4 regions of the Bradyrhizobium sp. LCT2 genome follow, and region 3 is predicted to be linked to each of the others. Evidence: predicted binding sites of a transcription regulator. Region 3 holds the regulator's gene; each other region holds the start of a gene.
What was found. Region 3 encodes LexA, which represses DNA repair genes until DNA is damaged. Its sites were predicted from a motif close to TGTTCNNNNTGTGTTCNG; they were not measured.
Positions count from the first base shown of each region.

Region 1: the regulator LexA is predicted to act here: its motif matches at 1,803-1,820, upstream of EI171_RS01950 (DNA recombination protein RmuC).
Region 2: the regulator LexA is predicted to act here: its motif matches at 4,905-4,922, upstream of EI171_RS35200 (DUF3072 domain-containing protein).
Region 4: the regulator LexA is predicted to act here: its motif matches at 6,101-6,118, upstream of EI171_RS24275 (single-stranded DNA-binding protein).

Region 1 covers NZ_CP034432.1:229,631-237,513, reverse strand. Annotated here, with positions in the region: gene EI171_RS01955 (MFS transporter) at 1-367, opposite strand, end outside; gene EI171_RS01950 (DNA recombination protein RmuC) at 569-1,771, opposite strand; gene def (peptide deformylase) at 1,943-2,467, shown strand; gene fmt (methionyl-tRNA formyltransferase) at 2,611-3,546, shown strand; gene truA (tRNA pseudouridine(38-40) synthase TruA) at 3,667-4,404, shown strand; gene dapE (succinyl-diaminopimelate desuccinylase) at 4,572-5,738, opposite strand; gene EI171_RS01925 (DUF805 domain-containing protein) at 5,735-6,388, opposite strand; gene dapD (2,3,4,5-tetrahydropyridine-2,6-dicarboxylate N-succinyltransferase) at 6,643-7,488, opposite strand; gene EI171_RS01915 (pyrimidine 5'-nucleotidase) at 7,743-7,883, opposite strand, start outside.
Region 2 covers NZ_CP034432.1:7,428,850-7,436,732, reverse strand. Annotated here, with positions in the region: gene EI171_RS35230 (bifunctional diguanylate cyclase/phosphodiesterase) at 1-463, shown strand, start outside; gene EI171_RS35225 (hypothetical protein) at 846-1,058, shown strand; gene EI171_RS35220 (universal stress protein) at 1,079-1,915, opposite strand; gene EI171_RS35215 (Do family serine endopeptidase) at 2,129-3,670, shown strand; gene EI171_RS35210 (hypothetical protein) at 3,944-4,306, shown strand; gene EI171_RS35205 (DUF6496 domain-containing protein) at 4,319-4,582, opposite strand; gene EI171_RS35200 (DUF3072 domain-containing protein) at 4,674-4,868, opposite strand; gene EI171_RS35195 (hypothetical protein) at 4,984-5,205, shown strand; gene EI171_RS35190 (hypothetical protein) at 5,253-5,429, shown strand; gene EI171_RS35185 (hypothetical protein) at 5,526-5,762, opposite strand; gene EI171_RS35180 (hypothetical protein) at 5,859-6,128, opposite strand; gene EI171_RS45950 (hypothetical protein) at 6,070-6,489, shown strand; gene EI171_RS35170 (HWE histidine kinase domain-containing protein) at 6,486-7,883, opposite strand, start outside.
Region 3 covers NZ_CP034432.1:4,886,435-4,894,317, reverse strand. Annotated here, with positions in the region: gene EI171_RS23635 (alpha-hydroxy acid oxidase) at 1-553, shown strand, start outside; gene EI171_RS23630 (HAD family phosphatase) at 568-1,194, shown strand; gene EI171_RS23625 (hypothetical protein) at 1,360-1,578, shown strand; gene glp (gephyrin-like molybdotransferase Glp) at 1,801-3,012, shown strand; gene lexA (transcriptional repressor LexA) at 3,188-3,883, shown strand; gene EI171_RS23610 (hypothetical protein) at 4,171-4,377, shown strand; gene EI171_RS23605 (hypothetical protein) at 4,571-5,002, shown strand; gene EI171_RS23600 (GAF domain-containing protein) at 5,227-6,168, shown strand; gene EI171_RS23595 (ComEC/Rec2 family competence protein) at 6,178-7,883, opposite strand, start outside.
Region 4 covers NZ_CP034432.1:5,035,151-5,043,033, reverse strand. Annotated here, with positions in the region: gene EI171_RS24290 (potassium transporter Kup) at 1-1,831, shown strand, start outside; gene gyrA (DNA gyrase subunit A) at 1,955-4,687, opposite strand; gene EI171_RS24280 (DUF2306 domain-containing protein) at 4,855-5,253, opposite strand; gene EI171_RS24275 (single-stranded DNA-binding protein) at 5,453-5,947, opposite strand; gene EI171_RS24270 (outer membrane protein) at 6,396-7,175, shown strand; gene EI171_RS24265 (outer membrane protein) at 7,411-7,883, shown strand, end outside.

The DNA of each region.
Region 1 (7,883 bases), 4.7 Mb from region 3:
CCAGCAGCAGGATGGCGATGATCAGCAGCAGCTGCGAGAACAGCAGCCAGCCGCGGCGCCGTCCGAACGCGCGCGTGAACAGCGGCACATGCAGCGCGTCCACCAGCGGCGCCCACAAAAATTTCAGCGTGTAGGGCGTGCCGACCAGCGCAAACAGCCCGATGGTCCCGAGATCGACCCCGGCCTCGCGCATCCACACCAGCAGCGTCGAGCCCGACAGCGCCAGCGGCAGGCCGGACGAGAAGCCGAGGAACAGCACGATCAGCACCCGCGGTTGCAGGTACACGGCAAGGCTGTCGCGCCAGGAGGCGGCGGGGGCATCAGCGCGGGTTTGGACGGTTCCGGAGGTCGCGTCGGGTGCGGTCATGGGGGGGTGTTAGCAGATTCTGGGGGCGGTGCCTCTTCTCCCTCTCCCCGTTCTTACGGGGAGAGGGCGGGGTGAGGGGCCTCTCTCCGCACGTGAGATGGCCGTGAGACCTGTACCCCCTCACCCGGATCGCGCCGGACGATGCTTCGCATCGCCGGGGGCGATCCGACCTCTCCCCGCAAGCGGGGAGAGGTGAAGAATTCACTCCCCCGCCTGGAGCTTCCTCGGGAACAACTCGGCCGCGCCCGTCGCCACCAGGTGCGGGCCCTCCGCGGGCGTATCGGCCTTGCTGAAATCCAGCTCCTCGATCCGTCCGGCGCGCTTCTCGATCTTGTCGGCGGAGATCAGCACCTGGCGGACGTCCTCGTTCACGTCGGCAAAATGCTTCTGGAGCTTCAGCACGCGGTCGCGCAAGCGGCCGAGATCGTCGCCGAGCTTGATGACCTCGGTGCGGATCTGGTCGGCGGCATCGCGCATGCGCGCGTCCTTCATGATCTGCTGCATCACCTGGATCGCCAGCATCAGCAGCGAGGGCGACACCAGCACGACGCGGGCGCGATAGGCCTTCTGGATCACGTCGTCGAAGCCGTCATGGATCTCGGCGTAGACCGATTCCGACGGCACGAACATCAGTGCCATCTCCTGGGTCTCGCCGGTGACGAGATATTTTTCCGCGATGTCGCTGACATGCTTCATCACGTCGCCGCGCAGCCGCTGCGTGGCGATGCGCTTCTCCTCGTCGGTGCGGGCATCGTGCAGCGCGGTCATCGCCTCGAGCGGAAACTTCGCGTCGATGCAGAGCGGGCGCTGGTCGGGCAGGAACACGACGCAGTCCGGCCGCTTGCCGGTCGAGAGCGTGAACTGGAACTCGTAGGCGCCCTTCGGCAAGCCGTCCTGGACGATCGCCTCCATCCGGGCCTGGCCGAAGGCGCCGCGCGACTGCTTGTTGGCGAGCACGTCGCGCAAGGTCGTCACCTGCGTGGTGAGGTCGGTGAGGTTCTTGTGCGCGTTGTCGATGATGCCGAGCCGCTCGTGCAGGGCGTGCAGGCTCTCCATGGTGTTGCGGGTCGAGTGCTCCATGGACTGGCCGACGCGATGGGTCACCGAATCCAGCCGCTCGTTGACCGCCCGTGCCATCTCGGCCTGGCGGCCGGCCAGCGCCTGGGTCATGGCATCGACCCGGCCCGAAGCCTCGCTCTGGGCGTGCAGCATCTGGCTGATGCGCTCCTCGAGCTCGTCGGCGCGGATCGCATTCGCCATCGCGAGTTCCGCCCCGCGCCGCCCCGAGCGTGCAATGACCACGGCGATCACAACCAGCAGGATGAGGACCAGGACGCCGAAGCCGATCAGCGCGTCGATCGTGCGCACCGGCCAGTCGCCAGCCACGAAAATGATCTCGTTCATGTCTGTCCTTCTAGCCGATTCGGCTGCCGGCACGAACGAATAGCGAACATTTATGGTAAATGCCCCGTTAATTTTTATGGTTAACGAAAGCTGAAGTTTTATGGTTAGCGGATCGTTAACGCGTTCCGGGCCTCATTGACCGCTTGTCGCGCCCGGCTTAAATCGCCCGCCATGGCCCTCAGAGAAATCATCATCCTGCCCGACAAGCAGCTGCGTCTGGTCTCCAAGCCGATCGAGAAGGTCACGACGGAGATCCGCAAGCTTGCCGACGACATGTTCGAGACCATGTACGACGCGCCCGGCATCGGGTTGGCGGCGATCCAGATCGCCCAGCCGCTGCGGCTGATCACCATGGACCTCGCCAAGCGCGACGAGAACGGCGAGACCAAGCCGGAGCCGCGCGTCTTCATCAATCCGGAAGTCATCGCCTCGTCCGAGGAATTGTCGGTCTACGAGGAAGGCTGCCTGTCGATCCCCGAATATTACGAGGAGGTCGAGCGGCCTGCGAAGGTGCGCGTGCGCTTTACCGATCTCGACGGCAAGGTGCACGAGGAGGACGCCGAAGGCCTCTACGCCACCTGCATCCAGCACGAGATCGACCACCTCAACGGCGTCCTGTTCGTCGACTACCTGTCAAAACTCAAGCGCGACCGCGTGCTGAAGAAGTTCGAGAAAGCCGCCAAGCGCGCGGAGTGAGGTTCTCCGTCATTCCGGGGCGATGCACAGCATCGAACTATGGTGCGCAATTGCGCACCTGAGAATCTCGAGATTCCGGGTTCGGCTCTTTGAGCCGCCCCGGAATGACAGTAATTGGATCACGTTCCTCGCAGGTTTTTCCGATGCCCCTTCGCCTGATCTTCATGGGCACGCCCGATTTCTCCGTGCCGACGCTGCTCGAGCTCGTCGCGCACGGCCATGAGATCGTGGCCGTCTATACCCGCGCGCCGAAGCCGGGCGGGCGGCGCGGCCTGCAATTGCAGCCGACCCCGGTCGAGGAAGCCGCGCGAAGACTCGGCGTTCCCGTGCTGACGCCGAAGACGCTGAAGACAGAGGAGGCGCTGGAAGAATTTCGCGCCTTTGACGCCGATGCCGCCGTCGTCGTCGCCTACGGCATGATCCTGCCGCAGGCCATCCTCGATGCGCCGAAGCTCGGCTGCTACAATCTGCACGCCTCGCTCTTGCCGCGCTGGCGCGGCGCCGCGCCGATCAACCGCGCGATTATGGCTGATGATGCCGAAAGCGGCGTGATGGTGATGAAGATGGATGTCGGCCTCGACACCGGCGATGTCGCCATGGCCGAGCGGCTGGCGATCACGGACACCATGACCGCGGCCGACCTGCACGATCGTCTCTCGCGCCTCGGCGCCGACCTGATGGTCCGCGCCATGGCCGCGCTCGACCGCGGGGGGCTCCAGCTCAAGAAGCAGAGCGAGGACGGCGTCACCTATGCGGCCAAGATCGACAAGGCGGAGGCGCGGATCGACTGGACCAAGCCCGCACGGGCGGTGCTGCGCCACATCCACGGCCTGTCGCCGTTCCCCGGCGCCTGGGCCGAGCTCGCAGGCGTCAGCGAGAACGCGCGCGTCAAAATCCTGCGCTGCGAGCTCGCCAAGGGCTCGGGCGCGCCGGGCGAGGTGCTCGACGACCGGCTCACCATCGCCTGCGGCGAGGGCGCGATCCGCATCATCGAGCTGCAGCGCGAAGGCAAGGCGCGGATGCAGGCTACGGACTTCTTGCGTGGTGTGCCGCTGAAGGCGGGCGCCAAATTCAACTGACACTGTCATACCCCGCGAAGGCGGGGTATCCAGTACGCCGAGGCTTCTCGGTCGAACGGATAGGCCGCGGCGTACTGGATCGCCCGGTCAAGCCGGGCGATGACGGCAGAATTGGAAACGATGCCCCGCTACAAGCTCACCATCGAATATGACGGCGCGCCGTTCTTCGGCTGGCAGGTGCAGGACACGCTGCCGTCGGTGCAGGGCGCACTGGAAGCGGCGGTGAAGGCGATGACCGGTGCGGATCTGCGGGTGCATGGCGCGGGTCGCACCGATGCCGGCGTGCATGCGCGCGGTCAGGTCGCGCATGTCGATATCGAGAAGCAGTTTCCGCCGGGCCGCTTTCGCGACGGGCTCAATGCGCATCTGCGGCCGCATCCGATCGCTGTGCTCGAGGCCGAGATCGTACCCGATACTTTTGAAGCGCGCTTCTCGGCCGTGAAGCGCCACTATCGCTACCGCATCGTCAACACCCGCGCCAATCTCGCGCTCGACATCGGCCACGCCTGGCGCGTACCGCGCCGGCTCGATAGCGATGCGATGCATGCGGCCGCGCGGCGCCTGCTCGGCAAGCATGATTTCACCACCTTCCGCGACACCGAGTGCCAGGCCAAGTCGCCGGAGAAGACGCTCGACCAACTCGACGTGCTGCGCGACGGGCGCGAGATCACCATCATCACCTCGGCGCGCTCGTTCCTGCACAGCCAGGTGCGCTCGATGGTGGGATCGCTGGTCTGGGTCGGCGAAGGCCGCTGGACCGCGGACGATCTTTCCGCAGCGCTGGCGGCCCGCAACCGCGCCGCCTGCGGCATCGTCGCGCCGCCGGACGGGCTGTATCTGGTGAAGGTAGATTATTAGAGAGACGGGAGGCGGGAAGCTCTCGCGACACCCGCCACTGTCATTCCCCGCGAAGGCGGGGAATCCAGTACGCCGCGGCCTCTCGGTTCAATCACGGCTGTCTCTGGAATACTGGATCGCCCGCTTTCGCGGGCGATGACAGCGGAATTCCAGGAGGCGCTATCGCCTCACCCAAAATACCGCGTCAGTATCCCCCGATACACCTGCGTCAGCTTTTCCAGATCCTTCACCGGCACCCGCTCGTCGACCTGGTGCATGGTCTGTCCCACCAGACCGAACTCGATCACCGGGCAGTAGCTGGAGATGAAGCGCGCATCCGAGGTGCCGCCTGAGGTTGATAGCTCCGGCTTCCGCCCCGTGATCTCCTCGATCGCGGACACCGCGAGATCGGTGAACGGGCCGGGCTTGGTCACGAACACGTTCGAGTTCGACTGCTCCCAGACGATGCGGGCCTTGATGCGGTTGCCGCAGGCTTTTGCCAGCCGTGATTCGACCAGCTCGCGCAGGCTCGCCTGGGTGTGGTTGTCGTTGTAGCGGATGTTGAATTTTGCGCGGGCCTCGCCGGGGATGACGTTGTTGGCCTTGTTGCCGACGTCGACCGAGGTGAATTCGAGGTTGGACGCCTGGAACTGCGCGCTGCCGTGGTCGAGCGGCTCGTCGGAGATCGCCACGATCAATCGCGAAATGTCCGGCACCGGATTGGAGGCGCGGTGCGGATAGGCGACATGGCCCTGCACGCCGTCGACATACAGCGTGCCGGATTGCGAGCCGCGTCGGCCGACCTTGATGGTGTCGCCGAGCGTCTCGACATTGGAGGGCTCGCCCAGCACGCAATGATCGAATGTTTCGCCGCGCTCGGCGGCCCACTTCAGAAGTTTGATGGTGCCGTTGATGGAGACGTCTTCCTCGTCGCCGGTGATCAGGAACGAGATCGACCCCGTGCCGTCGCCGCGCGGCTTGCCGCCGTTGGCGGCGAGATGCTCCAGCACCGCGGCGACCGAGCAGGCGATGCCGCCCTTCATGTCGACCGCGCCGCGGCCGTGCAGAAAACCGTCCTTCACCTCGCCGGAGAATGCGCCGACGCTCCAGGCGCTCTCGTCGCCAGCCGGCACCACGTCGGTGTGGCCGGCGAAGGTGATGTGCGGCCCTTCGCTGCCGATCCGCGCATAGAGATTGTCGACGTCGGCGGTGCCGGGCTCGCTGAACGTCACGCGGTGGCAGGTGAAGCCGGCGGCGTTGAGGGCGTTTTCAAGCACCCCGAGTGCGCCGGCATCGGCCGGGGTTACCGAGGGGCAGCGGATGAGATCGCGGGCAATCGAGAGGGCATCGGTCATGCGCCCCGCTTAACATGCATGCCGCCGGGTGGGCTAGCGTTGGGCGGGACAATTTCGATCTCGCGGCTCTGGTCCCAGCCTTGCGCAGGGGACGCGGCGGACGCGGAGCCGTCCTCGATGTCGGCGAGCGGATCGGGGCCGAACCGGTTGTGGCCCGAGGTGCCGGGCCGGCAGAACATTTCGACGAGGCCCCACAGCCACAGGATCGAAACCGCCAGGCTGAAAGGATGCATCCAGTTTGTCTTGGGCAGCAGGTCCGCGAACTGACTGAACAAGCCGGGTACGAAGAAGAACGGAACGATCCACCAGCCGCTCCTGTCGCGATCGTGCAGTCGCTTGATCGTAGTCGCGAGATAAATCCAGAAGAACAGCGCCATGCCGGACGCCTTGAGGATCGAGGTCGCGCGATCGGCGGATGCCAGCGAGCGGGAGGCTCGGGGATCGACCAGCTTGAACAGGTCGTCGAGACCGAAGTCGAAATCGAGGTCGATGGCGAGCTTCAAGGTGGATCTGGTCCCTCCGAGGATCCCGATGACCTGACCGACGATCTCCAGCAAGCCCGCCAGCAGCGCAACGATCAGCAGCGCCTGCCATAGCAGGGCGCGGTTGATGCGGCCGTCGAAGCGGAAGAGGTACCAGGTCCAGTCCATGGCGAAGGTTCCGGGCGGCGCAGGCCGTCCGGGAATTGGTCGCGATGGAGGGAGGGAGGGTTCGATAGGTGCCGCAAGGGGCTCTTCACCTCTCCCCGCCTGCGGGGAGAGGTCGGATCGCCTCGGCGATGCGAAGCATCGTCCGGAGCGATCCGGGTGAGGGGGTACAGGTCTCACGGCAATCTCATCCGTGGAGAGAGGCCCCTCACCCCAACCCTCTCCCCGTAAGAACGGGGAGAGGGGAGGAGAGAGTCTTAATCCCGCAGCAGCTCGTTGATGCTGGTCTTCGACCGCGTGCGCTCGTCGACGCGCTTGACGATCACGGCGCAGGCGGTGCTCGGGCCGATATGGCCGTTCTTCATCGGCTTGCCGGGCAGCGCGCCGGGCACCACGACCGAATATTCAGGCACTTCGCCGATGAAGACCTCGCCGGTGTCGCGGTCGACGATCTTGGTCGAGGCGCCCAGGAACACGCCCATGGCCAGCACCGCGCCCTTGCGCACGATCACGCCTTCGGCGACCTCGGAGCGCGCGCCGATGAAGCAATCGTCCTCGATGATCACGGGCTCGGCCTGGAGCGGCTCGAGCACGCCGCCGATGCCGGCGCCGCCGGAGATGTGCACGCGCTTGCCGATCTGCGCGCAGGAGCCGACGGTGGCCCAGGTGTCGACCATCGTGCTCTCATCAACGTAGGCGCCGAGATTGACGAAGGACGGCATCAGCACGACGTTCTTGGCGATGAAGGCCGAGCGGCGCACCACCGCGCCCGGCACCGCGCGAAAGCCGGCATCGCGAAAACGGTTCTCGCCCCAGCCTTCGAACTTCGAGGGCACCTTGTCCCACCAGGTCGCCTTGCCCGGACCGCCGGGAATGACGCCCATGTCGTTGAGGCGGAAGGACAGCAGCACGGCCTTCTTCAGCCACTGATTGACCTTCCACTTGCCGTCGGCCCCGCGCTCGGCAACGCGTGCCTCACCCTTGTCCAGAGTCTCCAGCACCTGGTCCACGGCCTCGCGCACCTCGCCCTTGGTCGAGGTCGAGATGCCGTCACGCGCGTCGAAGGCGCTGTTGATGGTGGATTCGAGGGCGGACAGGGACATCGGGATTTCCTCTTCGGAACGGGAATTTTGACGGATTGGGGCGCTTTTTCGGGATTTGGCAGGGGAGAGTCAAGGCATACTCCGCTGTCGTCCTCCATCCCCCACCGTCGTCCTGGACCAGCGCAGCGAAGCGGAGCGGCGATCCAGGACCCATTACCCCAGGGAGGAGTTTAACGACGACTCGTGGTTGTCAGTCTCGCGCCGCAACCTCTCCCTGGGGTAATGGGTCCTGGCTTTCGCCAGGACGACGGCGGTCAGTGAGGCGACAACCCCGCCAAAAACCCCGCCAGATCATCCGTGACGTGGTCGACATGGGCGGCGTCGCGGCCCTCCAGTTCCCAGTCCTCGCGCACCACTTCCTTGGTGCCGTCGGGCACCACCAGCACGGTGGTCAT
Region 2 (7,883 bases), 2.5 Mb from region 3:
CGACCTCGAACGCTCGATCCACCAGATCCTGCTGGAGACGGGGCTTGCGCCGACGCGGCTCGAGGTCGAGACCACCGAGGGCGTGCTGATCGGCGACTTCACCCGCGCGCTCAACCTGCTGCGGCGGTTGAAGGCGCTGGGAATCCGCATTGCGATGGACGATTTCGGCACCGGCTACTCCTCGCTGTCCTATCTCCAGTCGTTTCCGTTCGACAAGATCAAGATCGATCGCAGCTTCATCTCCAACCTCGAGGCGACGCCGCAATCGGCCGAGATCGTCCGCGCGGTCCTGAGCCTCGCGCACGCGCTGAATATCCCGGTCATCGCTGAAGGGGTGGAGACGGAGGCGCAGCGTGCCTTCCTGGCGCGCGAGGCCTGCGAGGAGATGCAGGGCTATCTCGACCTGATCGAGCGCTATCTCGACCTGATCGGCGTGACCGTGGAACGCCGCCTCTACGCCTAGCCATCGCCGCCAGAAACGAAATGAGCCGCCGGTTCCATGCCCGCGCGGCTCCAAAGTCGCAGGCTGCGTTGATAGCGTAGCCTTGGTGTACCGCCGTTACCTTGTTTGCGGCCATACGCAAAAATTTATACGCGCGATAAGGACGTCCGGCTGTGCTTTGCCTCACACATGCCGTAACTTTGTGGCTGGGTCCGCATTGAGCCGTGCCAAGAACAATCGCCAAACAATTGTAAAGTTTGCGCCAAAGCAAAGCGGCCGCGTTGCAGCACAGGTTAACATTCCCGAGACTGACCGGCATTGCGCAGAAAATGTTTCGCACAAGTGCAATGCCCCTGACGCAAACCGGAGAAATAAGCCGGGTGTGACCGAGAGGGAGATTCTCATGGAGAACGTACGTCGCTACCGGGCGCTTGCGTCCCTCTGTCGCCAGCAGGCGGCCTATCGGCCGCTCCAGAACTGGGAACTCCTCGGCCAGGCCGAACATTTCGAATACCTCGCCGAGCTCGCGCTGAAGGCGCATTTCGATGCGTGCAATGTGCAACGCGACGAGGACGCCACCGCAACCGCTGGATGGGAGACCCCCGCTGCGGCTTGAGAGCGTCGGGCCGGCTTCGGTCAGTGCGACATCAGCGTCGGCACCGTCATGGCTTCCAGCATGGCGCGGGTGACGCCGCCGAGAACGCGCTCCTGCAATCGCGAATGGCCGTAGCCGCCCATCACCAGGAGATCGAGGCTCTCGTCGGCCGCCAGCGACAGGATGGTCGGCTGAATCTCGGAGCGGGTCGCTGACAGGCCGACCGTGCGGGTCGAGAGCCCGCGCCGGCCGAGATGTCTTGCCAGATTGCCTGCCGACACTTCGCCGGGCACCGTGTCGGCTTCGTTGATCGTGATGATCACGATCTCTTCGGCGCGGGCCAGGAACGGTGCGGCGTCGCGCATCGCGCGGGCGGCGAGCCGGCTGCCGTCCCAGCAGATGCCGATCCGGTTCGCCTTGAAGGCGCCACGGAAGGTGTAAGGCAGGAACAGCACGGGGCCGCCCGCGTGGAACAGAATCTCGCGCGGCAGGTCGTTGTCGAACGAGCCTTGCTCCGGATTCGGCTGAAGTACGATGCTGAGATCGTGCAGTCGCGCCATCTCGCCGAGCGAGCCGGCCGCGTCCGCCGGAATCGCGCCGATCGGGCGGCACGTGTAGGAAATGCCGGCGTTCGCCGCTTCGCTTCCGAACACCGCGAGCGCGGCCTCGGCCCGCTCAACTGCCCGCTCGCGTTCCAGTTCGAACACGGCCGCCACGGCGGCCCCGCCCTCCATGACATAAGCCGCGCTGGTTGCGACATAGCCGACCGCGACCGCGTCGAGATGGGCGTTGAAATGCGCCGCGAGCGAGATCGAGCCGTCGATCACGGGACGCATCGGGCGCTCGGTCGGGACGTGGACGAGAATATCTTTGTACATGGCGCGCCTCCGATGGACATCATTCGGTGCCCGCAGTCTTTCACCGCGCGAAGGGGCGGCGTTGAGCTGCATCAAATGTGCAGCCCCGATTTTTGGCCCGGCCGCTGACCGCACCAACTTTGCCAAGATTTAATCGCGCGGACGGGACACCGTAAGGTCGCGGCGGCCATGTTGCGTGCAAGGCGACACCTGACCCAACATGGACATTTCGACATGAATGACCGCGTCAATTCCGACATCACCACGTCCCGCAGGATCTTGAAGCCGCGCCGGCTCGCGCTGCTCGGCACCGTGGCCGCGCTTGGCGTGGCTGTGCTGGCGGCATCTCCCGGCTCTTCGCTGCTCGGCGTGACCTCCTTCATCGCGTCGGCCCAGGCCGCGGAAAGCGCTGCGACTCCGCCGGGCTTCGGCGACCTCGTCGCCAGGGTCAAACCTGCCGTCATCTCGGTGCGGGTCAGGATCGACCAGGACAACGACAAGAGCGCGATGCTGCAACAGAACCGGATGGATTCCGACGAGGACGCGCCGTTCGACCAGTTCTCGCGGCAGTTCGGCTTCCGCCTTCCGGGTGGCATGAACGGCATGCCGCGCCAGCGTCACCAGATGGTCACGGGCGAAGGCTCCGGCTTCTTCATCTCAGCCGACGGCTATGCCGTGACCAACAACCACGTCGTCGACCACGCCGAGTCCGTGCAGGTCACCATGGACGACGGGACGAGCTACACCGCGAAGGTGGTCGGCACCGATCCGAAGACCGATCTCGCGCTGATCAAGGTCGATGGCAAGAAGGACTTTCCCTTCGTCAAGTTCTCCGACCAGAAGCCGCGGATCGGCGACTGGGTGGTCGCGGTCGGCAATCCCTTCGGCCTCGGCGGCACCGTGACCGCCGGCATCGTCTCGGCGAGTGGCCGCGACATCGGCAACGGCCCCTATGACGACTTCATCCAGATCGACGCGCCCATCAACAAGGGCAATTCCGGCGGCCCGGCCTTCGACATGAGCGGCAACGTGATAGGCGTGAACACTGCGATCTTCTCGCCGTCGGGCGGTTCGGTCGGCATCGGCTTCGACATTCCGGCCACGACCGCAAAGCTCGTCGTCGCGCAGTTGAAGGACAAGGGTGCGGTCACCCGCGGCTGGCTCGGCGTGCAGGTGCAGCCGGTGACATCAGAGATCGCCGACAGCCTCGGCCTGAAGGAGGCGCGCGGCGCGATCGTCGACAATCCGCAGGACAATAGCCCGGCGGCAAAGGCCGGCATCGAGGCCGGCGACGTCATCACCGCCGTCAACGGCACCGCGATCAAGGACTCCCGCGATCTCGCCCGCACCGTCGCCACGCTGGCGCCGGGCACGTCCGTGAAGCTCGACGTCTTCCACAAGGGCGCGAGCAAGACGGTGACCCTCGCGCTCGGCGAGCTGCCGAACGAGCGGCAGGCTCAAGGCAAGGCCGACGAGGGCAAGGCGCAGCCGGGCAACGGCACGCCGCGCCTCGGGCTCAGCCTGGCGCCGGCCGGCGACGTGCAGGGCGCCGGCCAGAAGGGCGTCGTCGTCACCGAGGTCGATCCGCAAGGGCCGGCGGCGCAGCGCGGCATCCAGACCGGCGACGTCATCCTCAATGTCGGCGGCAAGCCCGTCGCCAATGTCGGCGACGTCCGCGCCGAGCTGGCGCAGGCGAAATCGTCCGGCAAGAACAGCGTGCTGTTGCAGATCAGAAGCGCGGACGCGACCCGGTTCGTCGCGGTGCCGCTCGCGTAAGTCGAGCTCCACCAGCGCAAATCCAAAAGGGCGGCCTTCGGGCCGCCTTTTCTCGTTTGCATCCGGGATACCAACAGCCCGCCGATAACATTCTCGTTAACGGCAGCATTGGTGACGGGTTCGTCCGAAAAAGCCGCGTTCGCTCGTCAGAGTTCGAAATCGCGTGTCGCCTTGGCGGCAATGAAGACGCCAAGGCGAGCTGCTAGAGTGGAACTTCGGACGTCCGGCCGTTTTGTGGAACCGGCCGGCGGTTCGTATTTGATCGGTGCCGACATGGATCGATTGAAGCTCTCGCTGAGATGTGCGCTGCTCGTGGCGCCGCTCGTACTGTCGGCTGGAAGCGCCCTGGGGCGTGATGACGGCCGCTACGCCGATTCGCCGCTCAAGCCCTGGTTCGACAGTCTGCGCAGCCATCTCGGCCCGTGCTGCTCGGATGCCGACGGATTTGCCGTCTCCGATCCCGATTGGGAATCGCATGACGGGCACTATCGCGTCCGCCTCGATGGGCAGTGGGTCGATGTGCCCGATGAAGCCGTCATCACCGAGCCGAACCGCGCCGGTCGCACCATGGTGTGGCCGGTGAAGACCGCATTTGGCATCTCGATCCGCTGCTTCATGCCGGGCAGCATGATCTAGCGCCGATTGCCACTACCGCTTGGCGGATTTGCGCTTGGACTTTTTCTTGGCCGTCTTCTTCTTGGCGGTTTTCTTCGAGGCCTTTTTCGGGACCTTCTTGCCTTTCTTGCGCGCCTTCGACAGGCCGATTGCGATCGCCTGCTTGCGGCTCTTCACGCGTCCGCCGCGACCACCGCGGCCGCTCTTGGCCGTGCCCTTCTTGTAGCGCCGCATTTCGCTTTCGACATCGCTCCCGGCGCTGCGCGAGTAACGGCGCTTCTTTGCCTTGCGTGCCATTCAGATTCTCCCTTGGCCGGGAGAAAACCATTCGACACAGGCATGGTTCCGAAGGCGCGCCCACAACGTCCGGATGCGCGACGCAGCCTGGCTAGAAGGAATTCGCCAGTTCGATCTCCGCCTCGAGCACCTGGATGCGGCGCGCAGCTTCAGTGAAGGACAGACCCCGATCATATTGCGTGGGCTGATAGGCCTCCTCGCTGAGCCGCTTCAACCTCAGGCCTTGTGCCCGCGTCATCTGCTCCGCGAGGAAAACCCTGGCGTCGTATTTACCTTGAACCTGCATCTGGCCTCTCCGTTCTAAAATCGTGACTTGACTATATGTTCTTATTTTGTTCTAACAAGTCATGGACAACAGAATTAATGAAATTCGACGTAAGATCAGTGCCTTGAGGCTGGAAATGGCCGATGTCGAGGCGTCCGTGCGCGAGCTCGTCGACCGCGATCGCGACTGCACAGAAAAGGCCCTGGCGCAGATGGATCTGCGCCGGAAAATCAATCTGCTGATCGGCGAATGGAAGGCGGCTGGTGGTGGTGATGTCCTGCCGGATGTTCGCGATCGTGTACGTCTTCGTTCCCTCAAGAAAGCCGCTGATCCCGTGCGCGCAATCGTGCGTCGCTGAGACATTTGGGAGCGTGCCGTGGAGGAAGACCCGGCACGTACCGGATCTTGAGACTGCGCGCCGAGATCCTGGAGCTGGGGTCCGCGATCCGGCAATTGCAGCGTGAGGGTCTCGACGACGCTGCGGCCCAGCTTCTGATCGCGCGCAAGCGGGCGCGGCTCGACCATCTCGTGAAGACAAACTCCGCAGGCGGCCCGAACATCGCCGACATCCGGCGCAGCTAAAGGCGTGCGCCGACGATGTGGCGTGAGAAGGATTGTATCGAACAGCAAAGCAAGAAGGCCCCGCGATCACGGGGCCTTCGATGAACGGCGGCGAGTCTACTTGGTGTTGCCAGTACCCTTGTTCGTCATGGTGCCGCCCTGATCGGAGCCGGGACCGGAGCCGCCCTGACCGGAAGGATCGGCGCCCTTGGATTTCGTGTTGGCGCCCGTCGTCTGCGAGGACGACGTCGAGGATTCATGTTTCGCCTTGTGCGACTTCGCCTGTGCGGCGAACGGGGCGGCGGCGATGCCGGTTGCCAACATCACGGCGAGGGCGAGCTTGGTCGTCTTCATGCGCAGGAACTCCCTGAGTTAAAATGACGCAGGCAGCCAACTGCCATTCGCCGCAGGAGTTCCCGGCAAAGCAGCCTCGCGGGTTTCACGCGCGCTTCAAAATTCCTTGTCCTCGGCGATGATGAACACGATGCCCGTGAGCATCGCGCCGATCGCGAACGTCGTCACCAGCGTGACGACGAAAACGGCCGCGGCCGAATCTCCGCCATGGTTCAGCAAATTTGCCACCGCCGGGTTGGACAGAATGAGCACGAGACCGAAGGCGAGGCCGATCGCCGCGCCCATCATCGCGTGCGTCAAGAGCGTGATGATGCCGGAAGGAGAGATCAGCCTTGGCGACTTTTTCGGCGACTTTTTCGCGCCCATGGAACCGCCCTCGATCTTGCATGCAACGCAGCCGGCGATTGCGGGTTCCATCCGCATGAACGATTTGTCACGTCGGGCTTCATCCGACGTTCATGCCCACCTTGCGACCATGGAGCCCGCCAACACGGGAACATTCGATATGGGTAAGGTTGTCTTTCTCTATCGCTCGCTGGCCTATCGAAACGCGGCCGCCGACATGCTGCGCAAGGCGCGTAAACTGCCGCGCGGTGCCGAGCGAAGCGCGGCCCGCCGCTATGCGATGGCGTTACGCGATCTCGCGCAAACGGAAGCCTGGCTCGAAGGGCGCATCGCCCATGAACCTCGGCCGGTGCGGCGCATGAAGGTCGCCGCGTCGGGTTAACCCGACGCGCGCTGGAGCGCGAGGGAGGTGGTGCCCTCGAACTTGCCGTGCGCGGCGCCGGTTGGGGTCTTCCGGGTCAACGGCACTTCAAGGCGGCACAACAGGCCTTCGGCGCGCCAATCGAATTGCGCCTTTCCGCCGAGCTGGGACTCGACGCTCGCAAGCAGGCTCCGCGTGCCGAAGCCGCGAGATTTCGGCGTCCTCACCAGCGGACCGCCGGATTCCTCCCAGATCAGTGTGAGGTGATCCTCCTCGACCTGCCAGCCGATCATGAGCCGGCCCGACCGCGTCGAGAGCGCGCCATACTTGGCCGAGTTGGTGAAAAGCTCGTGCAGCGCGAGCGCCAGCGTCTGGGCGGTTGCCGGCAGCAACTGAACCTCGGGCCCCGCCAGCTTGATCTGGCCACCGAGCGAGTAGGGCGCGAGCTCCTCGTCGATCAGCTTCGAGAGTTCGGCGCCCTGCCAGCTCGACAGCGACAGGATCGTATGCACGCGCGCCAGCGCGTTGATGCGTCCCTCGACGGCGTTGACGTAGGCCTTGACCTCGTCGGCACGGGTGAGACGCACGATCGATTGCGCCAGCGCCAGCGCATTCTTGGCGCGATGATCGACTTCCCGCGCCAGCAGATTTTGCCGCTCCTCGGCACGTTTGCGCTCGGTGATGTCCACGGTGACACCGCTCACGCGCACCACGCGGCCGCTATTGTCGGCGGTGGCGGCAGCCGTGCCGACACACCAGCGCACATCGCCGTCGGGCCGCACAATGCGGAATTCCGTCTCATAGGCGCGTGTGCCCTTGCTGAATTCGGCGATCGCCTTGCGCAATTGGTCGACGTCATCGGGATGCAACAGTGCCTGAACGTTGGCCGGATTGACCTCGAAGCTCTCCGGGCTCACGCCAAAGATGCGATACTGCCCCTCGTCCCACATCCAGTCGCCGCTGACCCAGTCCCAGTCCCATGATCCCATCTTGCCGGCGGCGATCGCCATGCTGCGACGCTCTTCGCTCTCGCGCAGCTTCGCCGTGGAGTTCTCCAATTCCGCGGTGCGTGCACGGACACGGTCTTCGAGATCGTGGTTTAGCCGTTCGAGCTCGCGGGTCTTCCGGTACAGCTCGGCAAACACCTTGACTTTGGCGCGCAGCACCTCCGGCACGACCGGCACCGGAACATAGTCGACCGCACCCATCTCATAGCCGCGCAACCGGTCGATGTCGCTCACCTGAATGGCCGAGATGAAGATCATCGCCGTCTTCTGGAAACGCGGATGCTCCCGGATCATCGCCGCGAGCTCGAAGCCGTCGAGCTCGGGCATGCAGACGTCGACCAGGATCACCGCGATCTCGGTCTTGAGCAGAACCTCCAGCGCCTCGCGGCCGGACGAGGCGATCACGAG
Region 3 (7,883 bases):
CGAGAGCCGCCTGCGCGCCACCGGCGGCGATTTCCAGAAAGGCCTGGAATGGCGGACCGTGAAGATGATCAAGGACAAGTTCAAGATTCCGCTGATCCTGAAAGGTATCGCCACCGCCGAGGACGCCCTGATCGCGCTCGATCACGGCGTCGAATGGATCTACGTCTCCAACCATGGCGGCCGCCAGCTCGATCACGGCCGCGGCGCCATGCATGTGCTGCCTGAGATCGTCGAGGCCGTGAAGGGCCGCGCCAAGATCATGGTCGATGGCGGCTTTGGCCGCGGCACCGACATCGTCAAGGCGATCGCGGCGGGCGCCGACCTCGTCGGCATCGGCCGGTTGCAATGCTGGGCGCTGGCGGCGGCCGGCGAAGCCGGCGTGACGCGGATGCTGGAGCTTCTGGAGGACGAGGTGCTGCGCTGCCTCGGCCTGTTGGGCGCCACCTCGTTCGCCGAGGTCAACAAGTCCTGCCTGCACCAAGCCACCGCGACGAACGCGCCGAGCGTGTTCAGCGCGTTCCCGCTGTTCGACCACGAACCTTACCGGTACTGATCCGAAAGGACGCAATGACCTCGCTCTCTCCCGGCAGCGCGGATGCGCTTCTGTTCGACCTCGGGCGCGTCGTGCTCGACATCGATTTCTCCAAGGCGATCGCTTGCTGGGCGGGACACGCCGGCTGCAAGCCGGAGGCGATCATTGCCCGCTATGTGCGCGACAGCGAGGCGTATCGGCTGCACGAGGTCGGCAAGATCAGCGACGAGGAGTATTTCGCCTCGCTACGCGCCTCGCTCGGGATCGGCATCTCGGATGCGCAATTTCTCGAGGGCTGGAACGCGATCTTCGCGGGTGAAATGCCCGATGTCGCGGAGCTGTTGCCGCGTGCGGCGAAGCAGATGCCGCTCTACGCCTTCTCCAACACCAACCAGCCGCATGTCGACCATTTCTCGAAGGAATACGCCGACCTGCTCGGCCATTTCCGCGAGCTGTACCTGTCGTCCAGCATCGGCCTGCGCAAGCCGGACGCGGCGGCGTTCGACCATGTCGTGGCGGCCATCGGTGTGCCCGCCAGGCGCATCGTGTTCTTCGATGACCTCGCCGAAAACGTCGAGGGAGCGCGGGCGCGCGGATTGACCGCGGTGCATGTGACCTCGCCCCGCGATGTCGGCGACGCGCTCGAGGCGCTGGGAATCTGATCGAGACGCATCGGCTGGCGGGTGAAACCGGGGAGCTCCCGGAACCGATCTAGCCGGGATGAGGAACCAAATCGCTTTGTACATTTTTATACAGAGTTCCGGGAACGGAATGCCCGCTTCCGGACTCTTGAGTCCGTTGGGACTTCTACAGACGGACGTATCATCGTGTTGGGCAAAACCTACCTCACCAAACAAGCCTCTCTTCTGCTCGAATTCGCCAAAACGACTTCGGATTCTGACCTCTCCGCCAAGCTGATCAGCAAGGCCGCCGACCTGAAATCCCAGGCCGATCCGCTGCCCGACAAGGATCAAGGCCCCAAGCCCCCTGACGTGGCTCCCGACGTGGCGCCGGACCTCCGTCCGGACCGCCAGACCGGTCGTTGACCGATGCTGGCCGTGGCTCCCGTCATGTCGTCCTTGCCATGGCCACGCTCGTTCCCGTCTTTCTCGTCAGACAGATCATGCCGCGGCAAAGCTGACGGTCCCTCATGACTGGACGGATCAAGCAGGATAAATCCTGATCCGGTCCCATTTTGCTTCATCGCCCGCGCTCGGCTAGAACTCTTGCCGCCCATTCGTCCAGACTTTCCGAGCAGGAGTTTCGCCGTGGCCTTGATGCCGGTTTCTGACGCGCTCGCCGCGGTGCTGGCCGGCGCGGAGCCGCTGCCTGAAGAGATGATTCCCCTCGACGAGGCCTACCACCGCGTGCTCGCGCGCGACGTCGCGGCGCGGCGTACCCAGCCGCCCGAGGCGATGTCGGCCATGGACGGCTACGCCGTGCGCGCAGCCGATGCGGCCAGGGTCGACGCGCAGCTCACCATGATCGGCGAGGTCGCGGCGGGCCGGCCGTTCGCGGGAGCGGTCGGCGCCGGCGAAGCGGTGCGAATCTTCACCGGCGGCGTCGTTCCCGCCGGCGCGGACGCGGTCGTGATCCAGGAGGATACGGTCGCCGAGGGCAAGCGCATCACGATCAAGGAAGCCGCTATCGCCGGTCGGCACATCCGGCCCGCCGGCGTCGACTTCCGCGAGGGCGACGTGCTCCTTCGCAAGGGAACCCGGCTCACCGAGCGCGACCTCGCGCTCGCCGCCGGGATGAACCATCCAGACCTGCCCATCCGCCGCCGTCCGAAGGTCGCGATCCTCGCCACCGGCGACGAGCTGGTGATGCCGGGCACCACGCCGGGCCCCGGCCAGATCGTCTATTCCAACGGCTATGCCCTGCACGCCCTCGCCCGCCAGGAGGGCGCAGATACCATCGACCTCGGCGTTGCCGCCGATACGCTGGAGGCCACCACAGCCGGCATCCGCCGTGCCCGAGAGAGCGGCGCCGACATCCTGATCACGATCGGCGGCGCCTCGGTCGGCGACCACGATCTGGTCCAGCAGGCGCTGAAGGCCGAAGGCATTGCGATGGCGTTCTGGAAGATCGCGATGCGGCCGGGCAAGCCGATGATGCACGGCCGGCTAGGGGCGATGGGGGTGATCGGCCTGCCCGGCAATCCCGTGTCGTCCTATGTGTGCGGCTTCCTGTTCATGGTGCCGTTGATTCGCGCCCTGTCGGGCCGCGCCGTGATTCACCATCGTCGCGAGCGCGCCGTGCTCGGCCGCGATGTCGGCGCCAATGACCGGCGCGAGGACTATCTTCGTGCGCGCCTGGAGCGGCGCGACGACGGCATGCTTGTCGCCCTTCCCGTCAATCATCAGGATTCCTCGCTGCTTGCGAATCTCGCTGCGGCGCAGGCACTTCTCGTGCGCGCGCCGTTCGCGCCGAAGGCCGAGGCAGGCGCGCCTTGCGAGGTGCTGCGACTGCCCGCCTGAACGCACTGGTCCTGCGCGTTCCGCGAACTTTGTCGCGTTCACGGTAAATTAAGCAGTTGCGGAACACATATCGAACATATAGTGTCCGTTCATGATTTGTTTCGAGCATCTGGCGGCTCGCCGCTGAATTCACCGTCTCGGAATCGAACGACATCAACCGGGGGATTTGGTCGAGATGTTAACGCGCAAACAATACGAGCTTCTGCGATTCATCAGCGAGCGTTTGAAGGAAAGCGGTGTGCCGCCCTCCTTCGACGAGATGAAGGACGCGCTCGACCTGCGCTCGAAGTCGGGCATCCATCGCCTGATCACCGCACTGGAGGAGCGCGGCTTCATCCGGCGCCTGCCCAACCGGGCCCGCGCGATCGAGGTGATCAAGCTGCCCGAGCTGCAGGCCGCCGCTGGCAACCGCCGTGGCTTCACGCCGAGCGTCATCGAGGGCAATCTCGGCAAGGTGCGAGCGAGCTCCAGCGCGGACGAGGGCGAACGCCCCGTCGCGGTGCCGGTGATGGGCCGCATCGCGGCCGGCACGCCGATCGAAGCGTTGCAGACCCGCAGCCACACCATCAGCGTACCGCCCGACATGCTCGGCTCGGGCGAGCACTACGCGCTCGAAGTGCGCGGCGACTCGATGGTCGAAGCCGGCATCCTCGACGGCGACATGGCGCTGATCCAGCGCAATGAGAGCGCCGACACCGGCGACATCGTGGTGGCGCTGATCGACGACGAGGAAGCGACGCTGAAGCGCTTCCGCCGCCGCGGCGCTTCGATCGCGCTCGAGCCCGCCAATGCGGCCTATGAGGTCCGCATCCTGCCGCCCAACCGGGTGAAGATTCAGGGCAAGCTGATCGGCCTGTACCGGAAGTACTGAGCGTGATCCGGACTGGAGGGCCGCGTTAGCGCAAAGTGCGCAGCGGTTTTCCCTCGCGGCAAGCGCAGGACGCGCTTGCGCGGAGATCATGCTCAAGCAATCACCTAAGCGCGGCCCGCCGGTTGGCGACCCGCGTCGTTGACGATTGGAGCGGACGATTGTCCGCTCCGGCTGGATAGTCTTTCTGGTTTTGCTCAGATTATCCGGCCCCTCTCTAGCGCTACATCCTCGCGACGCCGCAGAAAGCCCTCATCGCTTCGTGGCCCTGGAGATCGAGGAGGCAATCAATGCGCAAGATCGTTTTGAGCACCGTCACGGTGGCGCTGATCGCAGCATCCGCGTCGGCATCGCAAGCCTTCGCCGCGCAGTCGCACCATGCCCGCAAGGCAACGCAGACGACGAGCGAGCAATTGCGCAATGCCCGCAACGCCGTCGCGCAGCCGTCGCAACCCGCCTGGCAATATTCGGGCTGGTCGGCACCTGCTGGTCGCTGACGGAGACGCACGCCAAATGCACGGAAGCGGTTTTTGTTCCTGAGGCATTTGAAAAAGATATTGTGATGGCAGCCTGCGGACCCAAGCCGCAGATTTGCCTACAACCAAGAAGACGCTAACATGCTTCCACTCTGATAGAGGCCAGTGCCTCCGAAGGAGGCGCGGGTCGCTATCCCTGAATGAGGAGCACCCGATGTGTGACTACAGCCTGCATGCCGTCGCGACGCGTCCCGCACAAGTCGGCGAGACGATCGTCACGACCACCTTCCGCGGCACCTCGACGCGCGGCTTCGCCTCCGAGGCCGACATGTCCGTCGCGGTCTGCCTGCTGCCGGGAACGGAGCTCGCCTTCGCCGACAACGTCCGCTACGACAATCGCTGGATCTGGACGCGCACCATCAACTCCCGCGTCGGCAAGTTCGGCAAGATCGATCCGCACATTCCCGATCGCCATCATGACGCGATCGAATTCCCCGACGGCAAATACGTACTCGTGACGCAACTCGTCGAAGGCCAGCGCGCGACCGTGCTGCAATTGCCGGTGACCCAGCCGGCCGGCGAGCGTGAACACAAGCCGGAGATCATCGCTGACAGGCCGACGATCACACGCCTGCCGATCGGCTGATGTACCTCCCCCCGGCGCAGAGGTCGGGGCCGGGATTGAAATTGCCATCGCCGGCCGTGGCCGGCGAGATGGTATGATTTGCGTCTTCCGGAATCCAATCCGCCGAGATCAGGCTCGCACCTGCCCATCGCACGAAGTTTGCGCGGCCCTGCCTGAATTTTGAACGTCCGTTCCGCGGCCAGATCGCCGATGCTGTCAAAGGCTTGAGGCGGCGGACACGTTCGATGAAAACCTTCATTCGCGTCGTTGAACTCTGGGTGCCGGACCGGACGCGCATGCGGCTGGAATTCGGCGGCGGCCTCTACGGCGAAGGGCTGTCCGCGTTCAAGGCCGTGAGCGAGGACTTGCGCTTCGGATACGACGAGGGCCTTCCCGGCAAGGCCTGGGCCAGCGGCCATCCCGTGATCCTCACCAAATTCGCCAACTCCTATTTCAAGCGGACCGACCAGGCGCTCGCGGCCGGCCTCACCTGTGGCGTGGCGGTGCCGGTGTTTTCAGGCGAATTCTTGCACGCCGTCATGGTGCTGTTCTGCGGCGACGACGAGGCGCATGTCGGCGCAATCGAGCTCTGGCACAACGATCCCGATAGCTCCCACGAGATGGGGCTCGTCGACGGCTACTATGGCACCGCCGACATGTTCGAATTCAACTCCCGCCACACCAGGTTTCCCCGTGGCTTCGGTCTGCCCGGACGCACCTGGAAAGCGGGCCTGCCGCTGATCATCAAGGACCTGCACAACGCCAGGAGTTTTCTGCGCTGGGAAGACGCCGCCGAGGTCGGGATCAATCTCGGCGTCGGCGTGCCCTATCGGACCGGCACCGACCAGACCTGGGTGCTGACTTTCCTGTCCGCACAGGCGACGCCGATTGCGCGACGCTTCGAGATCTGGGTGCCGAACGAGGCCCGTTCGGCACTGGTCTTTCGCGCCGGCGATTGCAGCGCGCAGACAGACCTTGCCGCGCTCTATGCGGACAAATCCATCGCCAGGGGCGACGGCAGCATCGGCGGAGCCTGGGCCACCGGCATGCCCGCGCTCAACGACGATCTCGGGCACGACGGCTCGGCCGCAGCCGCGGAGGCCCGCGCAATCGGACTGAGCCAGATGGTGGCCCTGCCGGTAATCGGGAGTGCCGGGCTCGAAGCCGTGCTGGCCTGGTACCTGTAGCCCGTCCGCTCAATCCTCGGCCTGCATGTCCGCCTCGGACGGCGTCGCGTCCCGGTTACGGGGGGCGGCCGCCTGCGGCGCAAGGCTCGCGCTGAAATCGCCCTCGCCGGCGGTCGCCGGCGACCACGGACGATCGGTGCCTCTCGCTTTCACCGCCTGAACCGCAAAGCCGTCGCCGCGCCGTGTCAGAGCGAGCGCGCCTTGCGCCGCGAGTCGCTGCCGGTCGACCACCATCGCCACACAATCCGCTGGCGCCGGCCGCGCCGTCACCACCAGCGCAGCGCGGCTGCAATCATCCGCCAGAGCGTCGATGCGCAAGGCCAGCGCGACCAGGCGCCCGTCGGCGAGCGGCGTCACGCAGCCGGCCTCGTCGCACGACACGCCGGCGGCGAGCGAGGGACTACCGGCATCGCGCGGATCGGCGTCGGCAGCCAACCACTCCTTCAGCAGAAAGCCGTCCTTGTTCGCCCGGATCATTTGCAGGTGCCCGTCCCTGCCCCGCACCGCGACACTCTGGCCGTCCCCGGCGATCAGGATATCCGGCTGCCGGCCTGCCAGCCCCCATAGGATCGCGACCAGCAGCACCAGCGCGCCTGACCAGCGTAAGGGCGTGCGCAGCAGGCCCATCACGATGATCCCGAGGCTCGCCGCGATCAGCGGCGCAATGCCGAACGCCGGGATGCGGCCGACCGCGCCCGGCAGCGCGGCCACCCAGCGCGAGACCGCGACCATCCAGTCGATGCCGATCCCCATCAGCCACCAGAACACGCCGTCGAGCCCGAACGGCGCCGCGAGCAATCCGAGCAGTCCCGCCGGCATCACCAGCGCCGACACCACCGGCATCGCCCCGAGGTTGGCAAGCACGCCGAACGGGGTGACGCGGTGGAAGTGGAAGGCGGCATAGGGCGTGGTCGCAAGCCCCGCGATCAGCGAGGCCAGAAACAGCATCGCGACCTCGCGGCCGCCCCACATCGCGATGCGCGCGGTCGCCGAATGATCGGGCGAAGCGAACAGGTTCGGCATGCCGATCTGCACCAGCGCAACCAGCCCCAGCGTTGCCGCAAACGACATCTGGAAGCTCGGATGCACCAGCGCTTCGGGCGCGACCGCGAGCACGATCAACGCGGCCACGGCAAGCGTGCGGAAGGTGATGGCGCGTCGGTCGACCATGACGGCGATCAGCACCACGGCGGTCATGAAGAACGAGCGTTGCGTCGCGACCTCCGCGCCCGAGAGCAGCAGATAGAATGCGGCGGCCACCAGCGCCGCAGCCGCCGACCATTTCTTGATGGGGAAGCCGACCGCCAGTCCCGGAATCAGAGCGAGCAGCGCGCGGACCGCGAAGAACACGACGCCGGCGACCACCGCCATGTGGTAACCGGAGATCGAGAGCACATGGCCCAGCCCTGAAATGAACATGGCATCGTTGACGGGCGTGGTGATCGCGTCGCGCCGCCCCGTCAGCAGCGCCGTCGCGATCGCGCGATTGTCGCCTTCGAGCGTTGCCCGGATGCGCGCGTCGATCGCATCGCGCAGGCCCTGCATGAAGGCGGCATAGCGCAGCCGCAAGCCACCGGCATCGGGCGGCACCGCAGCCGCGATCGCCCCCATCACGAAGCCGGAGGCGCCGATGCCCTGGAAAAACATGTCGCGCGAGAAATCGTAGCTGCCGGGGCGCACCGGCGAAATCGGCGGCATCAGCCGCGCCTTCAACT
Region 4 (7,883 bases), 150 kb from region 3:
GGTCTATGGCGATATCGGCACCAGCCCGCTCTACGCCCTGAAGGAAGCCGCCAAGGCGGCCGCCCACGGCGCGACAGTGACCCCCGACGCTGTCCTGGGGGTTGCCTCGCTGATCCTCTGGGCGCTGCTGCTGATCATCTCGCTGAAATATGCGCTCTTGATCCTGCGCGCGGACAACCGCGGCGAAGGCGGCATCGTCGCCCTGTTGGCCCTGCTCCACGCCCGCAACGCCCAGCCCGGCACCTGGCGCTCGCATCTGCTGGTGGTCGGCCTCGTCGGCGCCGCCCTGCTCTACGGTGACGGCGCGATCACGCCGGCGATCTCTGTGCTGAGCGCCATCGAAGGCCTCAAGGTGGACGCGCCCTCGCTCGCGCCAGCCGTCGTGCCCGTCACCGTCGTCATCCTGGTCGGCCTGTTCATGATGCAGAAACAGGGCACCGGCTTCATCGGCCGCATCTTCGGACCGGTGATGCTGGCCTGGTTCGCCGTGCTCGCCGCGCTCGGCATCCACGGCATCGTCAAGGCGCCGGCCGTGCTGGCGGCGCTCAGCCCGCTCTACGCCGTCGAATTCCTGATCCACCAGGATTTTCACGTCTCCTTCGCGATCCTCGGCGCGGCCTTCCTCGCGGTCACCGGCGGCGAAGCCATGTATGCCGACATGGGCCATTTCGGCCGCCTGCCGATCCGGCTCGCCTGGTTCGCGATCTGCCTGCCCGCGCTGGTGCTGAACTATTTCGGCCAGGCCGCGCTGCTGATCACCGATCCCGCGATGATCGAGAACCCGTTCTTTCAGCTCTGCCCCGACGCCCTGCACTATCCGCTGGTCGCCTTCTCGGCGGTCGCGACCGTGATCGCCTCCCAGGCGATCATCTCCGGCGTGTTCTCGCTGACCCAGCAGTCGATCCAGCTCGGCTTCTTGCCGCGCATGCAGATCCGCCACACCACCAGCGACGCGATCGGCCAGATCTATGTGCCGCTGGTGAACTGGCTGCTCGCGGCCGCAACGCTCGGGGCGGTCCTGAGCTTCGGCAGCTCGGACGCGCTCGCAGGCGCCTATGGCATCGCAGTGTCGCTGCTGATGGCGATCACGACGCTGCTGGCTGCGCTGGTTGCGATCCAGTGGGGTTATTCGCCCTGGCTCGTGGTCGCCGTGAACGGCGCCTTCTTCGTCATCGACGTGATCTTCTTCTCGGCCAATTCGATCAAGCTGTTCGAGGGCGGCTGGTTTCCGCTGCTGCTTGCAGCCCTCGTCGCCTTCATGATGCTGACGTGGCGCAGCGGCGTGAAGCTGGTCGAGGCGGCGCGCGCGAAGCTGCGCCAGCCCGAGGAGGACCTGATCGAGACCGCCGTCAACAAGTGCAGCGCCAGACTGCCCGGGACCGCCGTGTTCCTGGCGTCCGCTCCGCGCGGCGTGCCGCTCGCGCTGACCCAGTTCGTCAAGCACAACCGCGTGCTGCACGAACGCGTGCTGCTGGTCACCGTGCTGATCGAGGAATCCCCGCACATTCCCGACGAGGAACGCGCGGAGGTGATCGAGATCATTCCCGGCATCACCCGCGTGATCCTGCATTACGGCTTCATGCAGAACCCGACGATCTTTGACGGGCTGACGCTGACCTGCCGGCAGGGCAAGCTGCCCGGCATCGACCTCTCCGACATCACCTATTACGTCGGCCGCGAGACCATCATCCCGCGCGAGGACGTCCCGGGCATGTGGGTCTGGCGCGAAGGCCTGTTCGCCTTCCTCCAGCGCAACGCCGAACGCTCCGCCGCGTTCTTCGGCGTGCCGACCAAGCAGGTGGTGGAGTTCGGGACGGAGCTGGAGATCTAGGGAAGTTCGTAGCCCGGATGGAGCGCAAGCGTAATCCGGGATTCTTGCCAGGCGCACAGAGGTCCCGGATTGCGCCGTCGGTCGGCGCTTCGCACCGACCTCCTGCGCCATCCGGACTACGCGTCACTCCCCGTTCGCGCCATTCCCGCTCTCGGCCTCTTCCGTGATGTGCTCGACCGAGACGACGTGCTCGTCCTCGGCGGTGTCGAACACGATCACGCCCTGGGTCGAGCGGCCGGCGATGCGGATGCCTTCGACCGGACAGCGGATCAGCTGGCCCTTGTCGGTGACCAGCATGATTTGATCCGCGTCTTCCACCGGGAAGGACGCAACCAGATTGCCGTTGCGGTTGTTGACGCTCATGGCGACGATGCCTTTGCCGCCGCGGCCGGTGGTGCGGTACTCGTAGGACGAGGTCCGCTTGCCATAGCCGTTGACGGAGACGGTGAGCACAACCTGCTCGGCCGCCGACATCTCGACATAGCGTTCCTGGGCGAGCTGGAAGCTGCCGGAGGTCTCCTCGGCTTCGGCGTCCGCTGCCGGCTCCTCGGCCGTGGCTTCGCCGGCCACCGCGCGGCGCATCTTCAAATAGGCCGAGCGTTCGTCGGACGTGGTCTCGACGTGGCGCAGGATCGCGAGCGAAATCACCTTGTCGCCCTCGCCAAGCGCAATGCCGCGCACGCCCATCGAGGTACGCCCGGTGAACACGCGCACATCGGTGACGGGGAAGCGGATGCACTGGCCGCCGGCGCCGGTGAGCAGCACGTCGTCGCGCTCGGTGCAGATCTGCACGTCGACGATCGCTTCATTCTCGTCGAGCTTCATGGCGATGATGCCGGAGCGGCGGACATCGACGAAGTCGGACAGCTTGTTGCGCCGGACGTTGCCGCCTGTGGTCGCGAACATCACGTCGAGGTTGCCCCAGGTGGATTCATCCTCCGGCAGCGGCATGATGGTGGTGATGCGCTCGCCCTGCTCCAGCGGCAGGATGTTGATCAGCGCCTTGCCGCGCGCGTTCGGCGCGGCCATGGGCAGGCGCCAGACCTTCTCCTTGTAGACCTGGCCGCGTGACGAGAAGAACAGCACCGGCGTGTGCGTGGAGGCGACGAACAGGCGCGAGACAAAATCCTCGTCGCGGGTCTGCATGCCGGCGCGGCCCTTGCCGCCGCGGCGCTGCGCCCGGTAGGCCGACAGCGGCACCCGCTTGACATAGCCGGCGTGCGAGACGGTGACGACCATGTCCTCGCGCTGGATCAGGTCCTCGTCCTCGACCTCGCCCTCCTGCTCCATGATCACGGTGCGGCGCGGGGTGGCGAACTCGGCCTTCACCTCGGCGAGCTCGGTCTTGATGATGCCCAGCACGCGCTCGCGCGAGCGCAGGATGTCGAGATAATCGGCAATCTCGCCGGCGAGCTTGTCGAGCTCGTCGCGGATTTCGTCGCGGCCGAGCGCGGTGAGGCGTTGCAGGCGCAGGTCGAGAATCGCCCTCGCCTGTTCCATCGACAGCCGGATCGTGCCGTCCGGGCTGATGCGGTGACGCGGATCGTCGATCAGCGTCAGCATGTCCTCGACGTCCCGGGCCGGCCAGTCGCGCGACATCAGGGTGTCGCGGGCGGTGGTCGGGTCGGGCGAGGTCCGGATGACGCGGATCATCTCGTCGATATTGGCGACCGCGATCGCGAGACCAACCAGGATATGCGCGCGATCGCGCGCCTTGGCGAGCAGGAACTTGGTGCGCCGCGTGACGACCCGCTCACGGAAGTCGACGAAGATGGCCAGCAGGTCCTTCAGATGCATGATCCGCGGACGGCCGCTGTCGAGCGCCACCATGTTGACGCCGAAGCTCGTCTGCAGCGGCGTGAATCTGTAGAGCTGATTCAGCACCACGTCCGCCACGGCGTCGCGCTTCAATTCGATGACGACGCGGTAGCCGTCGCGGTCGGATTCATCGCGCAGGTCGCCGATGCCCTCGATCTTCTTTTCCTTGACCAGCTCGGCGATGCGCTCGACCATCGTCGCCTTGTTCACCTGGTAGGGGATCTCGGTGATGATGAGCGCCTCGCGCTCCTTGCGGATGGTCTCGATCGCGACCTTGCCGCGCATGACGATCGAGCCGCGGCCGAGATGATAGGCGGCGCGGATGCCCGCGCGCCCGAGAATGACGCCGCCGGTCGGGAAATCAGGTCCCGGCACGATGTTGATGAGCTCGTCGATGGTGAGCGCTGGGTTGTCGATCAGCGCGACGCAGGCGTCGATGACCTCGCCGAGATTGTGCGGCGGGATGTTGGTCGCCATGCCGACCGCGATGCCGCCGGCGCCGTTGACGAGAAGGTTCGGGAACTTGGCCGGCAGGACCGACGGCTCGGTCTCGTTGTTGTCGTAGTTCGGCTGGAAGTCGACGGTATCCTTGTCGATGTCGGCCAGCAGAGCCAGCGCCGCCTTCGTCAGGCGCGCTTCGGTGTAGCGATAGGCGGCCGGGGGATCGCCGTCGACCGAGCCGAAATTGCCCTGGCCGTCGATCAGCGGCACGCGCATCGAGAAGTCCTGCGCCATGCGGACCATGGCGTCGTAGATCGACTGGTCGCCGTGCGGATGATACTTACCGATGACGTCACCGACCACGCGGGCGGACTTGACGTATTTCTTGTCGGGTGTGTGCCCCTGCTCGTTCATCGAGTACAGGATGCGGCGATGCACCGGCTTCAGACCGTCGCGCGCATCGGGCAGCGCCCGCGCCACGATCACGCTCATGGCGTAGTCGAGATAGGACTTCTTCATCTCCTCGAAGATGGAGACGGGGCGAATATCCGAGGGTTGCGCCGGCTGGTCGCCGGGCTTGTCGTCGTCGTCAGCCAAGGGGAAATCCGGTGAGGTTTATCTGGGAATCATATAGCGCATCGAGCCCCTGATAACCACCCTTGCCGGGGTAAAGGAAGCGCTTTTTCCGACTGTTTTTCCAGAGACTTACGCCCTCCCCGGCACCGCCCTGGGCTGGGCCCGGACGAGCCGCCCGAAACCGCCCCTTAGGCCCCGAAAACCACGCGGTGCATGATGCGCCCGGGCAGCAGTGTGAACAGGCCCGCCACCACCAGCGCGCCGGCGAAGATGAAGATCATCATCAGCCGGTGATCGGCGACGCGATGGGCGTGCGCCCGCCATACCGCGAGCGGCAGCACCACCAGCGTGAAGATCGACAGGACATGGATCGGGCTGAACGGCCCGATCAGGCGGCTCTGGTGGATCCAGAACGAGGAGGCGGCCACGACCGCCATCAGCACCACCCAGATCCAGCCGATCGTCCGGTGTGGCAGCGTGCCTTTGGGAGCGGCAAACTGGACCAGGCCGAGCACGAAGGCGGCCATGGCGGCAAAGGCATGCAGCGGGATCGCCGGAGCAGCCGTAAGCAGCGGCGCGAGGCTCATGCGGGGCTTCCTCCGATCGGCGAGTGATCCATGTGAATAGGATTAACATCAGTTAATACCATTCACATGATGCCCCGTCAAAGGCTTGAAGCAGCACATGAGGCAAGCTCGGAAAAACCGAGCCCTGCCCGCCAATTGGTAAGAATTCCTGCGGCCCTACGCGAGCACGACAACATTCGGGGCGAAGCGCCCGCCCGCCTCAGAACGGGATGTCGTCGTCCATGTCGCTGTTGCGGCCACCGCCACCGGCGGCGACGGCGCGGCGCGGCGCGCTGCTGACGGGACCGGAGGAGCCGAAATCGCCGCCCGGCTCCTCGCCGAAGCTGCCGCCTCCCCCGCCGCCGCGGCCGTCGAGCATCGTCAGCGTCGAGTTGAACCCCTGGAGCACGACTTCGGTGGAGTACTTCTCAACGCCGCTCTGGTCGGTCCATTTGCGGGTCTGGAGCGCGCCCTCGATATAAACCTTGGCGCCCTTCTTCAGGTACTGCTCGGCGACCTTGCAGAGGCCTTCATTGAAGATCACGACGCGATGCCACTCGGTCTTTTCCTTGCGCTCGCCGCTGTTCTTGTCGCGCCAGGTCTCCGAGGTCGCGATGCTCAAATTCGCGATCGGCCGCCCGTCCTGGGTACGGCGGATTTCAGGATCCTTGCCGAGATTTCCAACCAGAATGACCTTGTTGACGCTTCCCGCCATCGCCGCTCTCCACTCCGAATGCCACTGAATTGATAAGGCCCGACCGCGCCCCGCGGTCCTCTGCAACCTATTGAGGCGACCCTATACGCTTGCGCGGACCGATCAGCCCACCAGCCCTCAGGTTATCCCCATATATAGCATCGGCCGTCGGCTCGTTCCAGATTTGTTCCTGTTCGAGCAAGCGCGAAATGTATGGCCCGAGCGGTGCCCGCGTACTGCTCAAATGGCTGGCGCCAGATGGAACCTTTTCAGGTTCCCGTGAACGACAAAAAGCACTTAACATTCATTAAGTTACATACGCCGCACTTATCGCGCGACTGTTGTATTTCGGCGACGGACTCTGCTCACCCGTTAGGCTACGTTTGCCTCGGAATTGATTTCATATGGGCGTCGCGCCTGCTTGGCCGCTTCTGGGATTTCAAGAAGCGGCGGAATTGGGGAGACTGCAATGAATAAGATTTTGATTGGTGCAATCGGTGCAGTGGCGTTGAGCCTGTCGGCTCCTGCAAGCGCGGCGGATCTGGCGGCGCGTCCCTACACGAAGGCTCCGCCGCCAATGGTCGCGGCCATCTACGACTGGAGCGGCTTCTACATCGGCATCAACGGCGGCGGCGGCTCGGCCCACAAATGCTGGGATTTTGTAACTCCCGTCACCGGCGTTCTGATTGGCGAAGGTTGTCACAACGCGACCGGCGGCACGGTCGGCGGCCAGGTCGGCTATCGCTGGCAGTCGGCCAATTGGGTGTTCGGGCTCGAAGGCCAGGGCAACTGGGCCGACTTCTCCGGAGACAACGTCAGCACGACGTTCATCGGCACGGGTCTTCGCGACCGCTCCAAGATCAACGCGTTCGGTTTGTTCACAGGCCAAGTCGGCTATGCCTGGAATAACGTGCTGTTCTACGTGAAGGGCGGCGGCGCCGTCGTCAGCGATCGCTACCGCGGCTACGATGTCATCACCGGCCTCGAATTCGATCGGGCCAACGAGACCCGCTGGGGCGGCACCGTGGGTGCCGGCCTCGAGTTCGGATTCGCGCCAAACTGGACGGTCGGCGTCGAGTACGATCACATCTTCATGGGCAATCGCACCATCGGCTTCGCCGGCTCCGGCAACTTCATTGTGGCTCCGGCCGGCGCTTTCACACGCTCGGAACGCATCGGTCAGGACGTCGATATCGGCCTGGTCCGCGTGAACTATCGCTGGGGTGGCCCGGTCATCGCGAAGTACTGATATCTCTTTGATATCACTTGAAGATTGAAGGCCGGCCCCGTGCCGGCCTTTTTTTGTGCGACATGCCGGCGGCTATAAGTCAGCAACCATTACGTTTTGTGACTGTTGTGGCTTTTGAGAGACACAACTTGCGGCTTTGCTGGTGTAAGCACGACGTCAGTTGGACCACAGCGTCCGATGCCCTTCCCGATCGTGGAAGGCACAACAGAAACTGGGACTGGGATTTAGGTTGAAAATGAAGAAGGTTTTGTTGGCTTCGGCCTGTTTGTTCGCTTTTGCGGCCCCCGCGTCGGCTGCTGATCTCGCGGCTCGCCCGTACACGAAGGCTCCGGTGGCTGTGGCCTCGGTCTACAACTGGACCGGCTTCTACCTCGGTATCGTCGGTGGCGGCGCCTGGCAGGCCGACTCCGATCCGAAGATGAAGGGCGGCTTCGTCGGCGGCACCGCCGGCTACAACTGGCAGACCGGCAACGTCGTGTTCGGCCTCGAAGCCGACGCCGCTTGGGCTGACGTCAGCGCCTCGGCGACCGTGCTTGGCATCACCGCGTCCTCCAAGACCGATGCACTCGGCACCGTCCGCGGCCGCATCGGCTACGCCGTCAACAACGTCCTGTTCTACGGCACGGGCGGTTACGCCTGGATCGACAACAAGATCAGCGGCACCGCGGGCGCCTTGACCATCTCCGACAGCAAGTTCCACTCGGGCTG